Algoriphagus machipongonensis: one gene and its partner. The protein of the gene in region 2 interacts with the protein of the main gene of each other region in a pairwise test. Links are inferred from orthologs where the notes say so. Each region holds a gene or a part of one and is shown on either strand. Other genes may lie near its edges.

Evidence for each region.
Region 1: the proteins of ALPR1_RS02845 (region 2) and dnaE interact in binary tests that used the Escherichia coli proteins (3 or more experiments, as listed by UniProt). The link is inferred for Algoriphagus machipongonensis from one-to-one orthologs.

What each region holds. Positions count from the first base shown.
Region 1 is NZ_CM001023.1:1,037,693-1,046,597, reverse strand. Bases 2,494-7,306 are described here. They hold dnaE (DNA polymerase III subunit alpha), read left to right. Parts: upstream 2,494-2,819; coding sequence 2,820-7,106; downstream 7,107-7,306. Other genes in these bases: trxA (thioredoxin), read left to right, coding at 7,217-7,306; rsmG (16S rRNA (guanine(527)-N(7))-methyltransferase RsmG), read left to right, coding at 2,494-2,533. Outside these bases: tRNA guanosine(34) transglycosylase Tgt, read right to left, coding at 1-29; ALPR1_RS04515 (glycosyltransferase), read left to right, coding at 151-1,287; ALPR1_RS04510 (RNA polymerase sigma factor), read left to right, coding at 1,278-1,889; more of rsmG, read left to right, coding at 1,889-2,493; more of trxA, read left to right, coding at 7,307-7,555; tRNA 2-selenouridine(34) synthase MnmH, read left to right, coding at 7,624-8,679; selenide, water dikinase SelD, read left to right, coding at 8,651-8,905. UniProt on the Escherichia coli protein: DNA polymerase III is a complex, multichain enzyme responsible for most of the replicative synthesis in bacteria. This DNA polymerase also exhibits 3' to 5' exonuclease activity. The alpha chain is the DNA polymerase catalytic subunit.
Region 2 is NZ_CM001023.1:687,652-694,743, forward strand. Bases 2,473-5,472 are described here. They hold ALPR1_RS02845 (3'-5' exonuclease), read right to left. Parts: upstream 4,309-5,472; coding sequence 3,637-4,308; downstream 2,473-3,636. Other genes in these bases: ALPR1_RS02840 (DUF4403 family protein), read left to right, coding at 2,473-3,611; ALPR1_RS02850 (DUF294 nucleotidyltransferase-like domain-containing protein), read right to left, coding at 4,305-5,472. Outside these bases: ALPR1_RS02830 (TonB-dependent receptor), read right to left, coding at 1-1,681; bacillithiol system redox-active protein YtxJ, read right to left, coding at 1,803-2,141; more of ALPR1_RS02840, read left to right, coding at 2,214-2,472; more of ALPR1_RS02850, read right to left, coding at 5,473-6,251; ALPR1_RS02855 (hypothetical protein), read left to right, coding at 6,359-6,532; acs (acetate--CoA ligase), read right to left, coding at 6,658-7,092. UniProt on the Escherichia coli protein: DNA polymerase III is a complex, multichain enzyme responsible for most of the replicative synthesis in bacteria. The epsilon subunit contain the editing function and is a proofreading 3'-5' exonuclease.

The sequences.
Region 1 (8,905 bases), 350 kb from region 2 along the record:
GGATCTTGATGAGAAAGGTTAAACTTCATAAGGAAATGATGCAATTGAGTATACAATCCGCAAATTGTATGTTCTAGGGTACAAAAATATACGCTTATTCTTAAATGACTTGCTGAATTTGATTTTATATTTGCCCAGCAAAATTGATCTATGGGCCTATTTTTACTTTGGTTTTTCTTCGGTGTTGGATTAATTATCCAGGTCATATACCTGTTAGTAATATTTGGACGTACCGCATTCTCAAAGCCTTCCAAGGCAACTAACAACCCTTCAAAAGAGGAAGCTGTCACTATACTAGTTTCAGCACATAATGAGTTTAAAAACCTTAAGACACTCATTCCCAAACTCTTCGAGCAAGATTACCCTAATTACGAAGTTCTAATCGTCAATGATAGATCCACGGATCGAACCAAACGATTACTCGAAGAAATGATGGCCATTTACCCGAAACTTAGATCGGTTACCATCAAGTACACTCCGAATCATGTCACTGCCAAAAAGTTTGCCATGACCCTGGGAATTAAAGTGACGAAAAATGATATCATTTTATTAACAGATGCCGATTGCCGTCCCAATTCAAATCAGTGGGTAAGAAAAATAACTGCACCTGTACGAGAAAACAATAAAACTTTTGCTCTGGGATATTCAGGTTATGAAAAAGAAAAGGGTTTTCTCAATAGCTGGATTCAATACGAAACCCTTCTTACGGTTCTTTATTACTTCTCTTTTGGCCTTTGGAAAGCTCCTTTTATGGGAGTAGGCAGAAACCTTTGTTATCGAAGAAGTTTTTTCATGGAAGTAAAGGCTTTTAAAGATCTTTGGCATATTGAAGGCGGAGATGATGATCTTTTCGTTAATAAGTATGCGACAGGCAGAAATACGGCAGTGGTTTTAGATCCAGAATCCAACACCACCTCTATTCCTAAAAAGACAGTCAAAGAGTATTTAGTGCAAAAGAAGAGGCACTTACATGCTGGAAAGTACTATCGATCAGAGGATAAACAAAAAATCGGTTTCTTTACTCTTTCGCATGCTTTGTTCTGGTTGGGAGGCCTCGGATTAATGATTTATTTCGGAATTGATAAGAGTTGGGAACATTTTTCAATAGTTTTCGGTATTATTCTTTTAAGGTCTGTAATAATGGTAGCCGTATTTTCGTCTTCCAGTAAGAAGATCCAAGGAACTAAGGCCCCAAAAAACATCTGGATATTGGATTTCTTGTATTTAGGTTACTTTTGGGTACTAGGGACTATATCCCACCAGGCAAAAGACATCCAATGGAAATAAACGAAAGAGGTTTTTCAAATAAAGCACTAGAAGATTTTGCACTAATCGACAGAGCGGTTCAGGATAAAGATCAGCAAGCCTATGCCAGCTTGATGAAGCGGTATAAAAAAGCGGTCTTTTTTATGATCCTAAAAATGATCCGTGATGCTGATGATGCAGAGGATCTGACAATGGAAGCTTTTGCTAAAGCTTTTAAAAATCTACATAGATTCAAAAAAGATTACACTTTCAGTACCTGGCTTTTCAGAATTGCCACAAACAATACCATTGATTTTATCCGAAAGAAAAAATTAAAGACCATGAGTCTTAATAATACTTTGACGGATGACAGCGGTAACTCGGTCAATATTGACGTGGAAGATGATGACAACAATCCGCAGGATGAATTTATCAGATCCCAAAGAATAGAGATGGTGCGTATTTTTGTAGATAAGCTACCGGCAAAATACCGTAAACTAGTGCAGTTGAGATATTTTGACGAACTATCCTATGAGGAGATTGCCCAAGAACTAGAAAAACCTTTAGGGACAGTCAAAGCTCAGCTTCACCGCTCTAGAGAATTACTATATGAAATCGCCGCTGGCAAACAAAAACACATCTAATGAATTCCGGCACCCAGCTTATCCAAGCTTATTTTCCCAATCTCACTGAGGATCAAATAGCAAAATTTGATCGACTTCAAGAACTCTACGAGGATTGGAATTCTAAAATAAACGTGATTTCAAGAAAGGATATGGATCAATTTTATATCCACCACGTCCTGCATTCATTAGGTATTAGTAAAGTCATGAACTTCCAACCCGGCACCAAAATTCTTGATATCGGTACAGGTGGAGGCTTTCCTGGGATTCCTCTAGCCATCCTATTTCCTGATACACATTTTCATTTAGTTGACTCTATCGGAAAGAAAATCACTGTGGTGAAGGATGTTGCGAAGCAGTTAAAATTAGCAAATGTGGAAGCTCAGCAAACAAGAGCCGAGCAACTTGTTCGTAAATATGATTTTGTGATCAGTCGGGCTGTCACCCGAATGGCTAACTTTTACCCTTGGGTCAAAAACAAAATCCGTAAGGAAGATTTCAATGAATACCCCAATGGAATTCTTTATTTAAAAGGTGGTGAAGTTGATGAGGAGATGGAAGAATTAGGTAAATCCTATGTGGTTTACCATTTGGAGGACTATTTCAAGGAGGAGTTTTTTGAAACCAAAAAAGTGGTTTACATGCCCTGGGAGGATAAGAGGTAGTAAAGGTTTTAAATGTTTGAAGTATGTATTTCTGATGTAAAGCGATAAGATGAAAGTCAGAAATTCAAATGAATTTTTTTTAGATTTTTGGTGTGAGAAATCGAAAATTGACTATTACTATTTTTTCAATTTCTAAATTTTTTGCCGAGATTATTCAGTAATAGCTTTATCCGTTCAATCAGGGATTACTTGTAATTATTTTTTTTATTTCCCGACAATTAGCTCCGCTACTCTTGCCTCATTTCAGAGATTAGCGCTAATTTGAAGTCTCAATTCCCAAAGCTGTATGTATTTAATTTTTGATACCGAAACCACCGGATTACCCCGCGATTACAATGCCCCCATGTCAGATGTGGATAACTGGCCACGACTGGTCCAGCTTGCCTGGCAATTGCATGATGAGAAGGGAAATCTGATTTCGAATCATAATTACATTATCCGTCCAGAAGGTTTTACCATCCCCTATAATGCGGAGAAAGTCCATGGAATCTCTACCAAAAGAGCCTTAAAAGAAGGACATGACCTAAAGCAAATACTTGGGATTTTTGAAGGAGATGTAAAAAAGACCAAATATCTGGTGGGTCACAATGTCGAGTTCGACATCAACGTGGTCGGTTCGGAGTACCTGCGAGCAGAGGCTACCATGCCCCTTACCGCCGATCAACTAGACACCAAAGACATATCCACTGAATTCTGTGCTATCCCTGGTGGTAGAGGGGGAAAATTCAAATGGCCTACGCTGACTGAGTTACACCAAAAACTTTTTGGTAAAGGCTTTGGAGATGCTCACGATGCAGCCTATGATGTAGATGCTACAGCACGCTGTTTCTTTGGTTTGATCACTCAGGGTGTACAAGCTCCTGAAGAAGGGATTGCAATTTCTGAAGTGATCTATGAGGCTCCGAAGCTTGATGAAGCCAATTTTGCACAGGCAAAAGATACTCAAAAAGCTGCAGCCAAAGATGTATTGAAACAGGCAGGAAAAGCAGACATTTCAGACCTGACTGATATTCCTTTTACGCACCTACACGTCCATAGTCAATACTCCGTCCTACAAGCTACCTCAGAGATTCCTGCTATGGTAGCGAAGGCTAAAGAAATGGGGATGCCTGCAATCGCCATGACTGACCATGGCAATATGATGGCAGCCTTTCATTTTGTAAAAGAGGCACTATCCAACGATATCAAACCTATTCTCGGTTGTGAATTTAACCTTTGCCGGGACAGAAAAAATAAATCAAGCAAAGACGATGGTTATCAAACTGTATTAATCGCTAAAAACAAAGCCGGATATCATAACCTGGCTAAACTGGCTTCCTATGCCAATATCGAAGGATTCTATTATCTACCTCGAATTGATAAGGAGGTCCTTCAGCAATACAAAGGAGACCTCATCGCAACGACTGGTGGGCTATGGGGTGAAATTCCGTTTTTGATCCTGAATGTAGGGGAAACACAAGCGGAAGAAGCCTTTTTGTGGTGGAAAGAACAATTTGGAGAAGATTTCTATGTAGAACTTTGTAGGCATGGGATACCCGAGGAGGAAAAGGTAAACGAGGTGCTTTTGGAGTTTGCTAAAAAGCATGACGTTAAATACTTCGCCGCAAATAATTCCTACTATACAAATAAAGCGGATGCAAAGGCCCACGATATTTTACTTTGTGTTAAGGATGGGGAACTGGTAGAAAAACCAAAGAAATACATCGGTAAAAGAGGACGGGAATTCCGGTATGGCTTCCCAAATGATGAGTATTACATCAAAAGCCCTGAGGAGATGAAGAAGCTCTTTGCTGATTTACCCGAGGCTATTGAATGCACCGCAGAGATTACGGATAAAATCGAACCCTATAAACTAGCTCGCGAAGTTTTACTTCCTGCCTTTGATATTCCTGATGAATTCAAGCATCCTGAAGATGAAGTGGACGGTGGAAAACGGGGTGAAAATGCCTTTTTACGACACCTAACCTATGAAGGGGCAAAAAAACGATACGAGGAAATCACTCCGGAGATTGAGGAGCGCCTGGATTTTGAGTTAAAAACGATTGAAAACACCGGGTATCCAGGATACTTCTTGATTGTGCAGGATTTCATTGTAGAAGCAAGAAAGCTTGGGGTTTCTGTGGGACCGGGACGTGGATCTGCAGCAGGATCCGCAGTTGCCTATTGCACAGGCATTACTAATATTGACCCGATCGCTTACAACCTACTTTTTGAGAGATTCCTAAACCCAGATCGAGTTTCACTACCCGATATTGATATTGACTTTGATGATCATGGCCGACAAAAAGTGATTGACTATGTAATCAAAAAATATGGAGCAAATCAGGTAGCCCAAATCATCACTTATGGTACCATGGCTGCAAAATCTGCTATCCGTGATACTGCTAGAGTATTGAATCTACCTTTAGCAGATGCCGGAAGGCTAGCCAATTTGGTGCCTGACATTAAACTGAAAGCTTTATTTGGACTGGCGGGAAACAGAGCTGCACTTTCTGATAAATTAAAAGGTCAAGGTGAACTCATTGCCAAAGCTGATGAACTGATCCGAATTTCAAAAGGGCAGGATGAATCGGCTAAAACAATCAATCAGGCCACCATGCTTGAAGGTTCGGTCAGAAACCTGGGGATTCACGCTTGTGGGGTTATTATCACACCCGATGACATTACCAATTTTGTTCCGGTAGCTCTGGCAAAGGATTCTGACATGGTCTGCACTCAGTTTGATAACTCTGTGGTAGAATCGGCCGGACTCCTTAAAATGGACTTCTTGGGACTCAAAACCTTAACCTTGATTAAGGATGCTGTCAAAATTGTCAAGGAAAGGCATGGCATCGAATTAGATCCGGAAAAATTCCCGATCGATGATGTAAAGACTTATGAGCTATTCCAGCGAGGTGAGACGGTAGGAATCTTCCAATATGAATCTGCCGGAATGCAGAAGTACATGCGTGAGCTCAAACCGACTGTATTTGCCGATTTGATTGCTATGAACGCCTTGTATCGTCCAGGTCCATTGGAATACATCCCAAGCTTTATTAGAAGGAAGCATGGTGAGGAGCCCATTACCTATGATCTGGATGACATGGAGGAGTACCTCAATGAAACCTATGGGATTACGGTCTACCAGGAGCAAGTGATGTTACTTTCTCAGAAACTTGCTGGATTCACAAAGGGTGAGGCGGATGTATTGCGTAAGGCAATGGGTAAGAAGCTGAAGGATGTCTTGGACAAAATGAAGCCTAAATTTGTCAACCAAGCGGCAGAAAAAGGCCATGATAAATCCAAACTTGAAAAGATTTGGAAAGACTGGGAAGCATTTGCCTCTTACGCCTTCAACAAATCACACTCTACTTGTTATGCTTGGGTAGCTTACCAAACGGCCTATTTAAAGGCTCATTATCCTGCCGAATACCTGGCTTCGGTTTTGAGTAATAACATGAATGATATTTCGCAAGTAACCTTCTTTATGGAGGAATGCAAGCGATCTGGAATTCCTGTTTTAGGCCCGGATGTCAATGAATCCAAAAACGGATTTACGGTAAACGCTGAAGGAGAAATCCGATTTGGGATGGCAGCAATCAAAGGTGCAGGCTCAGCTGCTGTAGATGAAATCATCAAGGAAAGAGAGGAGAATGGTCCGTTTAAAAATCTTTTTGATTTTGCGAAGCGTGTCAACTCTAAAGCTCTTAACAAAAAGACCATGGAGGCACTAGCAATGGCAGGGGGCTTTGACTGCTTCCCTGAGCACCATAGACGCCAATACCTTGAAGCAGCGGATGGAGACCTGACTTTGATAGAAAAAGCAACGAAATACGCTCAAAAAGTACAACAAGAAGAAGAAAGTGCTCAAGTTAGTTTATTTGGAGGAAGCAGCGGAAGTATGGATATTCCTTTGCCTTCAGTGGCACCGATGGAGCCCTTCTCCCAACTACAGCAATTGAACATTGAAAAAGAAGTGGTGGGGCTTTATATCTCAGGACACCCACTGGATCAATATAGGTTAGAGATTGAATCATTTACAAATGCGAATCTTCCAGATCTAAATGATATTGACAGCTTTAAAAACAAGAAAGAAATCAAGCTAGCCGGATCTGTAAGTAGTTTTGCTCATAGAACTACCAAAAACGGGAAACCTTTTGGTACGCTAACGATGGAAGACTACCATGGTGGATTTACTTTTTTCTTGTTTGGTGAAGATTATGTGAAGTTCAAGGAGTATTTCATGACTGGATGGTTCCTTTTCATTACTGGTAGGATTGAACCAAAAAAATGGGCAGAGAATGAGCTGGAGTTTAAAATCAGTAATATCATGCTACTCAGCGAAGTACGTGGTAAAATGGTTAAGGGAATGCGGATTAATATCGATTTGGATGATTTAACTCTTGACTTGATGGAAAAATTAGAATCCATTACAGAGAAGTACAAAGGCGATGCAAAACTTTATTTTGATGTCATTGATAGAAAGGAAAATATTGCCTTAGAACTATTCTCTAAACGCTTCTCCATAGATCCAAGCGCAGATATGATCAAAGAGCTGAAAGAGATTCCAGAGGTGATTTATAAAATTGTCTAATCAGTTTTCATTTATTCTATCAATGAGTCATAGATAAAAAAATTAAATCCCTCGGAACTTATTGCCCATCAATACGCTTTAGCTCATATATTTGGCAAAAATTAAGCAAAATTAAAACTAAACATACAATGGGAAAATCAATTGAAATCACAGATGCAAACTTTGAGGAAATCATCAAATCAGACCAACCGATTTTGGTTGACTTCTGGGCTGAATGGTGTGGACCTTGTAAAATGATCGGTCCAGTAGTGGAAGAATTGGCTGGTGATTATGATGGAAAAGCAGTAATTGGAAAAGTTGATGTTGACGCTAACCCTGCTGTAGCTCAAGCATTTGGAATCAGATCGATCCCTACCCTTTTGTTCTTCAAAGGCGGTGAAATCGTAGACAAGCAAGTTGGCGCAGTGCCTAAAGCAGTTTTGGCTCAGAAGCTAGACGCACAACTTTAATTTATAAATAACATTCTTAGTAAAGCCACAGGGTATTCCTTGTGGCTTTTTTTTATCTTGAGCCTAAGATGATAGAAAAACTGATTTCACTTGAGGAGTTTTGGTCTTTGCGAGAACAATTGCCATTAATAGATGCAAGAAGTGAAGCGGAGTTTCTCCAAAGCCACATACCCCAATCGATCAATATCCCAATACTTTCCAATAGTGAGCGCACTGAAGTAGGAACACTTTATAAACAAAAAGGGGCTCTTGATGCCACCATCAAGGGATTTGAACTGGTAGGCCCAAGATTTCACCAAATTCAAAAAAAGGCAATAGAACTTTTTCCTAAGCAAAAAATAATCGTGTACTGCTGGAGGGGCGGTATGAGAAGTCAGATTCTTTCCTGGCTTTTAAGCATGGTAGGATTTGAAGTCTTCCGACTCAAAGGCGGATACAAAACTTATCGAAACTACACTTTTGATGAAGTTAGAAAACCTTGGAATCTATTGGTACTCGGAGGTAAAACTGGTGTTGGAAAAACCAGACTTTTAAAAGCTTTAGAAGACAAAAATGAGCAGGTGCTGGATTTAGAAGACTTAGCTAATCACAAAGGTTCCGCTTTTGGAGGCATTGGTCAACAGCCTCAGCCGAGTGTAGAACAATTTGAAAATTTAATGGCTGAAAAACTACGTCAGTTTAACTCAAATGAAACTATCTGGCTAGAAAATGAAAGTAGGCGAATCGGTAAAATAATTATCAACGATCAGTTTTTTAACTTGATGGGTTGCTCTCCATTGATTGATATCTTAAAATCAGAAGAGGAAAGAATCCAACTGATCAAAGAGGAATATGCATCACTTCCCAAGGAAGAACTTATCAAGGCAATTAATCGGCTGAAGAAAAAACTAGGCGGTCTTCGAACGACCACAGCCATAGAAGACATCATCAATGATCATCATGAATCATGGATTTCCAACCTGTTGATCTATTATGACAAAACATACCAATTTGATTTGGAGCGTCATGACCCTAACAAATTAAAAAGGATTGACCTTACAGGAATAGGAGTGGAAGAATCAGTCAAATTAATAATGGAAATTAAAAACCAACTAAATGGAAAAATCAGTAATCCGGCTCACTGAATGGAGTGAAGGTTCAGGTTGTGGCTGTAAAATAGCCCCAGCAATTCTTGACCAAATTCTTAGCTCCAGCGGCTCTTTCACCCAAGTTGATCCAAATCTATTGGTGGGCAACTCTGGAAAAGATGATGCAGCAGTTTATCAGGTTTCGGATGATCTTGCAATGATCAATTCCGTAGACTTTTTCACCCCGATTGTAGATGATCCATTTGATTTTGGAAGAATTGCC
Region 2 (7,092 bases):
CATTACTTAATGCAGTGTCCAAGACGGGTTGCATTTCTTCGTTAAATACTCGTGTTCTCTGGTCAGAATCAGTTTTGTTATTTCCAATTTGGTAACCTACCGTACCAATAGATTTTTCTCCCAAAGGTTCTGTCCACGTCATGTTGACACGATAATTAAAGCCTTTTGATAACACGTCGGTTTCTTGCAAGGTTGTGTCTACTGCGTTTCTATCATAGTCTACACTTGCTGCCAACAGTTCGGAATATTGGTCATTATTATTCCAATTGGTAAAGATGTCCGTAGAAAATGTTCTTCCCTTTTTGTCAAACTTATATCGGTAAGTGATGTTGTTTGAGATATTGTATGAATTGTTTTCTGCATCCGTAATTGATCTTAGTGCAGATAGGGAATCGCCTGCATTATTAGAGGTGAAGGCATCTCGATCACTAAAGGTCTTCCGGGTAGAGAAAGAAATATTTGGGGTGATGATCAGAGAGTTTTTATCATTTAAGTCTGCTTCAATTCTCGCATTTGCTCTGTGGTTGTAATTTTCCACGGTATTGACCAAGTTCTCTTGATAATACTGAGTCAGACTTTCGTTGATGACAGTTTCACGATTGGTGATTTGTCTCAAGGAGTTATTGGAGTTATTGAAGAAATAACTTCCGGTTAAATTTACTTTGGAACCCAGCTTGTCACTATAGTTCAAACCAATCGCGTTGGTGGTAATCGTTCCAATATCATTGCCACCGTAGAAGCTTCCGCCTCCACCTCCCCAGCCGCCACGACCACGTCCTCTTCCTCCAGAAGCGTTGGCATTTACACCTGCTAGGTCTTCGCTTGAAAAGTTTTGCTGATTGACATTATTGAATAGACCTAAAATAGAAACTCTTCGGTCTCCATTAAATAGGTTCACACTTCCTCCAGCCGAATATCTATCGTCTGTTCCATATCCTCCGTAGACTCTACCAAACTTTCCGTTTTTACGGTCTTCTCTCAGGATGATATTAATGGTTTTGGTATAGGTTCCATCATCAAAACCCGTTAATCGGCTTTGGTCAGACTTCTGATCAAGAACTTCTACACGGTCAATCGCATCTGCGGGGAGATTTCGAAGAGCGATATTCGGATCCGAACCGAAAAATTCTCTTCCATCTACTAATATCTTTTGAACGGCTTCGCCTTGGGCTTGAACTTCTCCATTAGCGATGGTTACTCCCGGTAATTTTCTTACCAGGTCTTCAGCCATTCCATTTTCTTTTGTTTTAAAAGCTGAGGCATTGAAAGAGGTAGTATCTCCTCTCATTTCTCCTACCGGAGATTGGCCTTCAATAATCACTTCTCCTAAAGTCTGGGTATCTTCTTTTAACACTAAGGTTCCCAAATCAGATGGGTCTCTTAGGTTGTGAGTTTTGGTAATCGTTTCATAACCGATGAATTTAATCTCAATCTTTACTTGTGGAATGTCAGGTCGGTTTACTTCAAATTTTCCTTGAGCGTCAGTCACTCCTCCTACCAACAAAGAATCGGTCACGGTTTTAATTAGGATGTTTGCACCATTCATTGGCGTTTGAGTACTGCCATCCATGACAGTTCCGCGAAGCTTGATCTGGTTTTGTCCCTGAGTACGTTGCCCATACGCTTCAAAAACTAGAAACAGGCATGAAACAATAAAAATGGTCTTGTATAGGTTTCTCATAATTGCGTAAATCTATCTCTTTGACCTAGATACTTGGTCAATGGTTTACTGCAGATGAGAAGAAAAATTAGAGTGGAAAAACAAAGGGATAAAAGGCAAAAAAATCATTTAAACTTCCATGCTATTTTAAGTGCTCCATGATCTCGGAATAAGAAATTCCATAATGGCTGTTGTCATAAACAGCTTTTCCATTTTTAACCAAAATGACTTGAGGAGATTCATGAGGAATTCCAAAATCAATACTCACCTGATCTGAAAGTTGACGATTGGCAATTAAATCCAAAAAGTAAGGTGCTACTTGTTGATTATCTTCATCCTTCCAATTCCGCTGAAGCCTATTTAAAGACATGCTGCTCAAGGAACAGCGGGTACTATGTTTATAAATTAACACAGGGGTTTCTTCGCTCAATTGCTTGATCGCATCTATTTGACCTTCTTCTGTAAGTTTATTCCAATTCATTGATCACAATTTATAACTGGGCAATATTTTTGGGGAGAATAAAGTTCCCTGATTTAATATGAATTTTATCGCATGAAAATACAATCCAAAAAGCTTCCATACCAAATTCTTCAATTTATGTTTTTAGGAGGATTGCTTCTTTCTTCCTGTAAGTCTTTCAATCCTCATCAAATTCCAGATTCTCCGCTTCCCCCTCCGGCATATTCCAGTGTTAATGTGCCTGTATCCATACCTCAACAATCTCTCAATAAAATCTTAAACCAAGTCATCCCTGCAGTTATCATTGATGATGAAAATCTGGATATGGGAAATTTAGAGGGAGAGTTAAAGTTGAACAGAAATGGAATGGCTTCTTATACAACGTTAGATAGCCAGAGGATGCAACTTACCCTTCCCCTGAAAATCGAAGGAGAGTTAGGTTTAAAGAAAAAAGGCTTAGGTAACTTGATTCAAACTCGAATTCCTCTGGATGAAACTGTTTCTCCTGTATTTATTATCAACCCAACCATCAATCCTGATTGGTCAATCTCTGTCCAGGATTTTGAACTTGTGGATCTTGGAGGGGAGCTTTCCCTGGATGTCTTTGGGATGAAAGTAGATTTATCGGGCTTATTAGAGAAAGAAATAAATAAATGGGGAGAGGAAAACCTAAATTCAAACTCTTCCATATTTTCTTTAAAGTCATTTATAGACCTCGCTTGGAATCAAGTAGGAAGACCATTTACCATCAATTGGGAAGAAGAAAAATCAGCATTTTCTATTCAGCCGGATTCCCTGAAACTCAAAGAATACTTTGGAGCCAATCAGGATTTGAATTTATGGCTTGGGCTAAATGGTAAAGTCAATACCCACCCAGGAGACGCTGCGCCAAGCAGGGCATTTCCATTGCCTGAATTGTCCGAAAACAGTGATTCTGAAAATCACCTGGAAATTACTCTGCCTTGGACGATTTCTTATGAACAACTAGATGAACTTCTGGGTGAAAATTTTAATGGAAAGCAGATCAGAGTTGATAAGAAAACCATGATGACGCCAAGTAACCTGAAGAGTTATGCCTACGGAGAATTTCTAGGCATCTCAATGGATTTCTTTGCTACCCAGACCAATGGGAAAAGTTTGGAGGGTAAGATCTATGTGATCGGAAAACCTGCTTATGATGCAGTGAATGAGACTCTTTATTTTGAGGACATTAATTTCAAAATGGAAAGCGGAAACTTTGGAGCTCAAACAAGCGTGGGTTTGAAGAAGCGAAAAATCATCAAAAACATAGAAAAAAGGGCTGTTTTTCCTATTGGTGAAACCTTAGTGGAAAGTCTTGTGACAATTGAGGATAGGCTGTCACTGAAAACAGGAATTGCCAACTTAGAAATAGAGGGTCTGGAAGTAAGTCCAGAGGATTTCTTCCCTTCCAAAAATGGATTGACAGTTCATATGAAGGCCAAAGGGAATGTAACAATTGACTGGAAATAATTAATATCCTTCGGAAGTGAGGTAGTTATTTTCTAAGGGTACCCCAGTTCATGATCCCTTTTTTTTGAGCAGCTTTTAATAATTTTAGCAACAGGTTCGCCGTAAGAAATGCATCACCTCCTGCGGTATGCCTGTCATCCGTTTTGATGTCATATCGCTGACAAAGGCTGTCAAGAGAATAGTCTTTAAAATCAATATAATTCCGGTCAGCCATGAGACCATGGTCTAGTCGAATCGCTAAGCTCATGGTATCAATACATTTGTTTTGAATTTTATCCAGCCCAAAAGGCTTCAAGGCCTTTTCCAACATCTCTAAATCAAATCCCAAGTGGTGCCCCACCAGGATATTGTTTTCAAAGTATTCCAGTACCCGCTTAGCAAACTGTTCTAGCGGAACTGCTTCTTCATTTCCGATGAGCCCATGAACAGGAATTGTTTTAAAATCTTTTTTTGAGGACTTTAAATACCACTCTACACCCGTAGAAATTTGGATCATTTGATCTTCAATTTTTACAGCTCCAAAAGATAAGATATGATCTACTGATGGGTTTAGACCTGTAGTCTCTGTGTCCAAGACCACAAATGACAGCTGGTCCAAACTTCGGATTTCAGGGATGCTGACATTGACCTTTGTAAGGTAATCCTTGACGAAGGGTTGCTGATTTGGGGTCTTATTGTCAAAGGGCCACCAACTCATTTTGAAAAGTAATCTAGTTGAAATCTGATTTTCACTAACTCCTGAAGCTCAGAAAGGGGGGAGAAGGTGGTTTTTAATATTTGTTTTTGGAGCTTCCCGAGCTTTTCCGGGTCGATAAAGCGCCCATTATTTTCATTTTGAAAACCTTCCAAAGCCCTCATTCTCATTAATATCTCATAAGCTTTTCCTGCCTGAATAAAAAGTTCTCTGTTGTTAGGTTCCAATTCGGCGAGTTTCTCAAATCGCTTAAAAGTATTGTTGATTTTCACGACTCCATGGCCTAAAATTAACAGTCTTGCCAAATCAGCTAAAGGCATCATTGCCCGACCTTTGATGTCAAATTGGTTTCTGTGTTCCCCGGATTTTTCAACCATAAATCCTTTAAAGAATCCCAAAGGTGCTGGATTTAAGTAGGCGTTTTTTGCCAGAAAGTTTAGGAAAAAATGCTTCTTTTCAACTTCCTCGTAAATATGATCTGTCAGTTTTTCAGCCAGTAACTTCGTCCCTGTGATAGGTCGAAAATCAAAGAAGATAGCAGACTTTAATAGCGCCTCTTCATTAGGTCTTAAGATCCATTCTGAGAATAATTTCTTCCACTCGGTCAAGGGTTGAACCCATAAAGGATTTGTTGCCATGATTTTTCCAGGACAGGGGGAAAAACCAGCATTCAGTAAAACCTCTACTATCTCAGTTCCGATTTTCAAGAAGTACTCCGATGCTTTCTTTTCCAATTCAAGGGGTACATCCTCATACAGTAAGGCATTATCCTGATCTGTTCTAAGTAATTGCTCCTCTCTTCCTTCACTTCCTAATGCCAATATGCAGTACTTGGTATCTTTAAATTCTGGATAAAGGGCTGCATATTTTTTTTCGGCTATGACCCTTGCTTGCCCAATGATTACATCATTGATCTCAGTCACAACCGAAGCGATAAAATCCATAGCCACTTCATTTTCCAAATAGTACCGAAGCATTTGTTCAGCTCTATCTCTGATGTGTCTAATCTCTTTTAAATCTAGGGTATTTAGCAAACCATGAATTAACACAGCGGGGCTATTTCCCATAGATAACAGCACATCGTGGTCAGAAATAATTCCTGATACTGGACTGTTGACGCTTCCATCTTCTGTTAGAATCAGATGATGTAGGCGATTTTTGATCATAGATAGGTACAAATCCGCAAATGCTTCTCCACGCTTTTTTACGATCAAGGAATTGCTCATGATTTCACTGGCTTTTGAGCTGAGAGGCAAAGCTTCGGTAACGACTTTTTTACGCAGATCTTTATCCGTTATAATTCCAAGCGGATGCTTTTGCGTATCTACAATAACGATACTGCTCACATCTGCTTTAGTCATTGCAGATGCTACTTCTTGTATGGTCAGATTTTTATGCCCAGTCAGTACATTTTCAGAAATGCTTATAACTGAAGGGTCTGAAAAAATCAATAGGGAGTGATCTTGGGGATTGCCCCGAAATATTCCTCGGGCCTTCTGAGTTTGGGAGAGATCCTGCCGGACGACCACTTGTCCACTAGCGAATCCCGCAGCAAAAAACAGAGCTACGCGGCTATTTTGCTCCATTATCGATTCAAAGATCGACACCGGAATATAGTAGAGAAGGCTGTCTTCTCCAGCTCGGGCATTTAGCACATAGGGTCTTTTTCCCAATAAAGCCAATACACCAAAGACATCTCCCTGATCACAATATTCAACGATTTCTTCTCCTGATTCACCGTTTTCGGTTAGTTCAATGGCACCGTCTTTGACAATAAAGAAATGTGGCTGAGCCGGATCTCCTTGATGAAATAAGGTCTCTCCTTTTTCTAAAAATTGGATGCTGACATTCCTTGCTACGGTTTCTAGATCTTCTATTCCTAAGAATGAAAATGGAGGGAAACTCCTTAAAAATTCCGCAACTCGGTGGATGATAACATTGGCCATATTCGAAATATACTAATTCAAATCACTGATTTTTAAGAGTCTGCCAAAATGGCAATAAAAATTTGTGGTACGGAAATTGGCAAAATAAAATTTTAGTGATCTGTAAAATGAGAATAATTCATCAGGTAGTTAGGTATTTTCGAAGGTTAACTTGGGCCTTGATTGTGGCTTTTATGGTTGGAGTTCATAATTTCTACAAACAAGAAATGGACTCTCCAGACACTATCAAAACATCGATAGAAGTTGATGCCACTGAAGAGGATTCTAGACCAAAAGTTTAATCAGAGGTTGTCCTGAAAATCCCCAATAAGTAAAATGAGCGTCCTTCGTTAGAAAGACGCTCATTTGAAGTAAAGCCCAATTCAATTGATTATTAAACGGGCTTATATTCTTATAGCTTCCTTAATTATTTTCTGCCATCAATAATTTTCTCCACTACATCTGGGTCCAGTAGGGTACTGGTATCACCCATATTATCTAGGTTGTTTTCAGCTACTTTTCTTAATATTCTACGCATGATTTTACCCGATCTTGTTTTTGGTAAACCAGGAACGAGCTGGATTTTATCAGGCTTAGCAATAGGGCCAATAATTTTAGAAACCATTTCCTTGATTTCATTTACCAGATTATCCTCAGTTCTATTGGTTAAATCACAGATGACATAGGCATAAATTCCTTGTCCTTTGACATCATGAGGGTAGCCGACCACGGCAGATTCAATGACTTTTGGATGTTCGTTGATTGCATTTTCTACTTCCGCAGTTCCCATTCTATGCCCAGAGACATTGATTACATCATCTACTCTTCCGAGGATTCTATAATATCCATCATGATCTCTCTT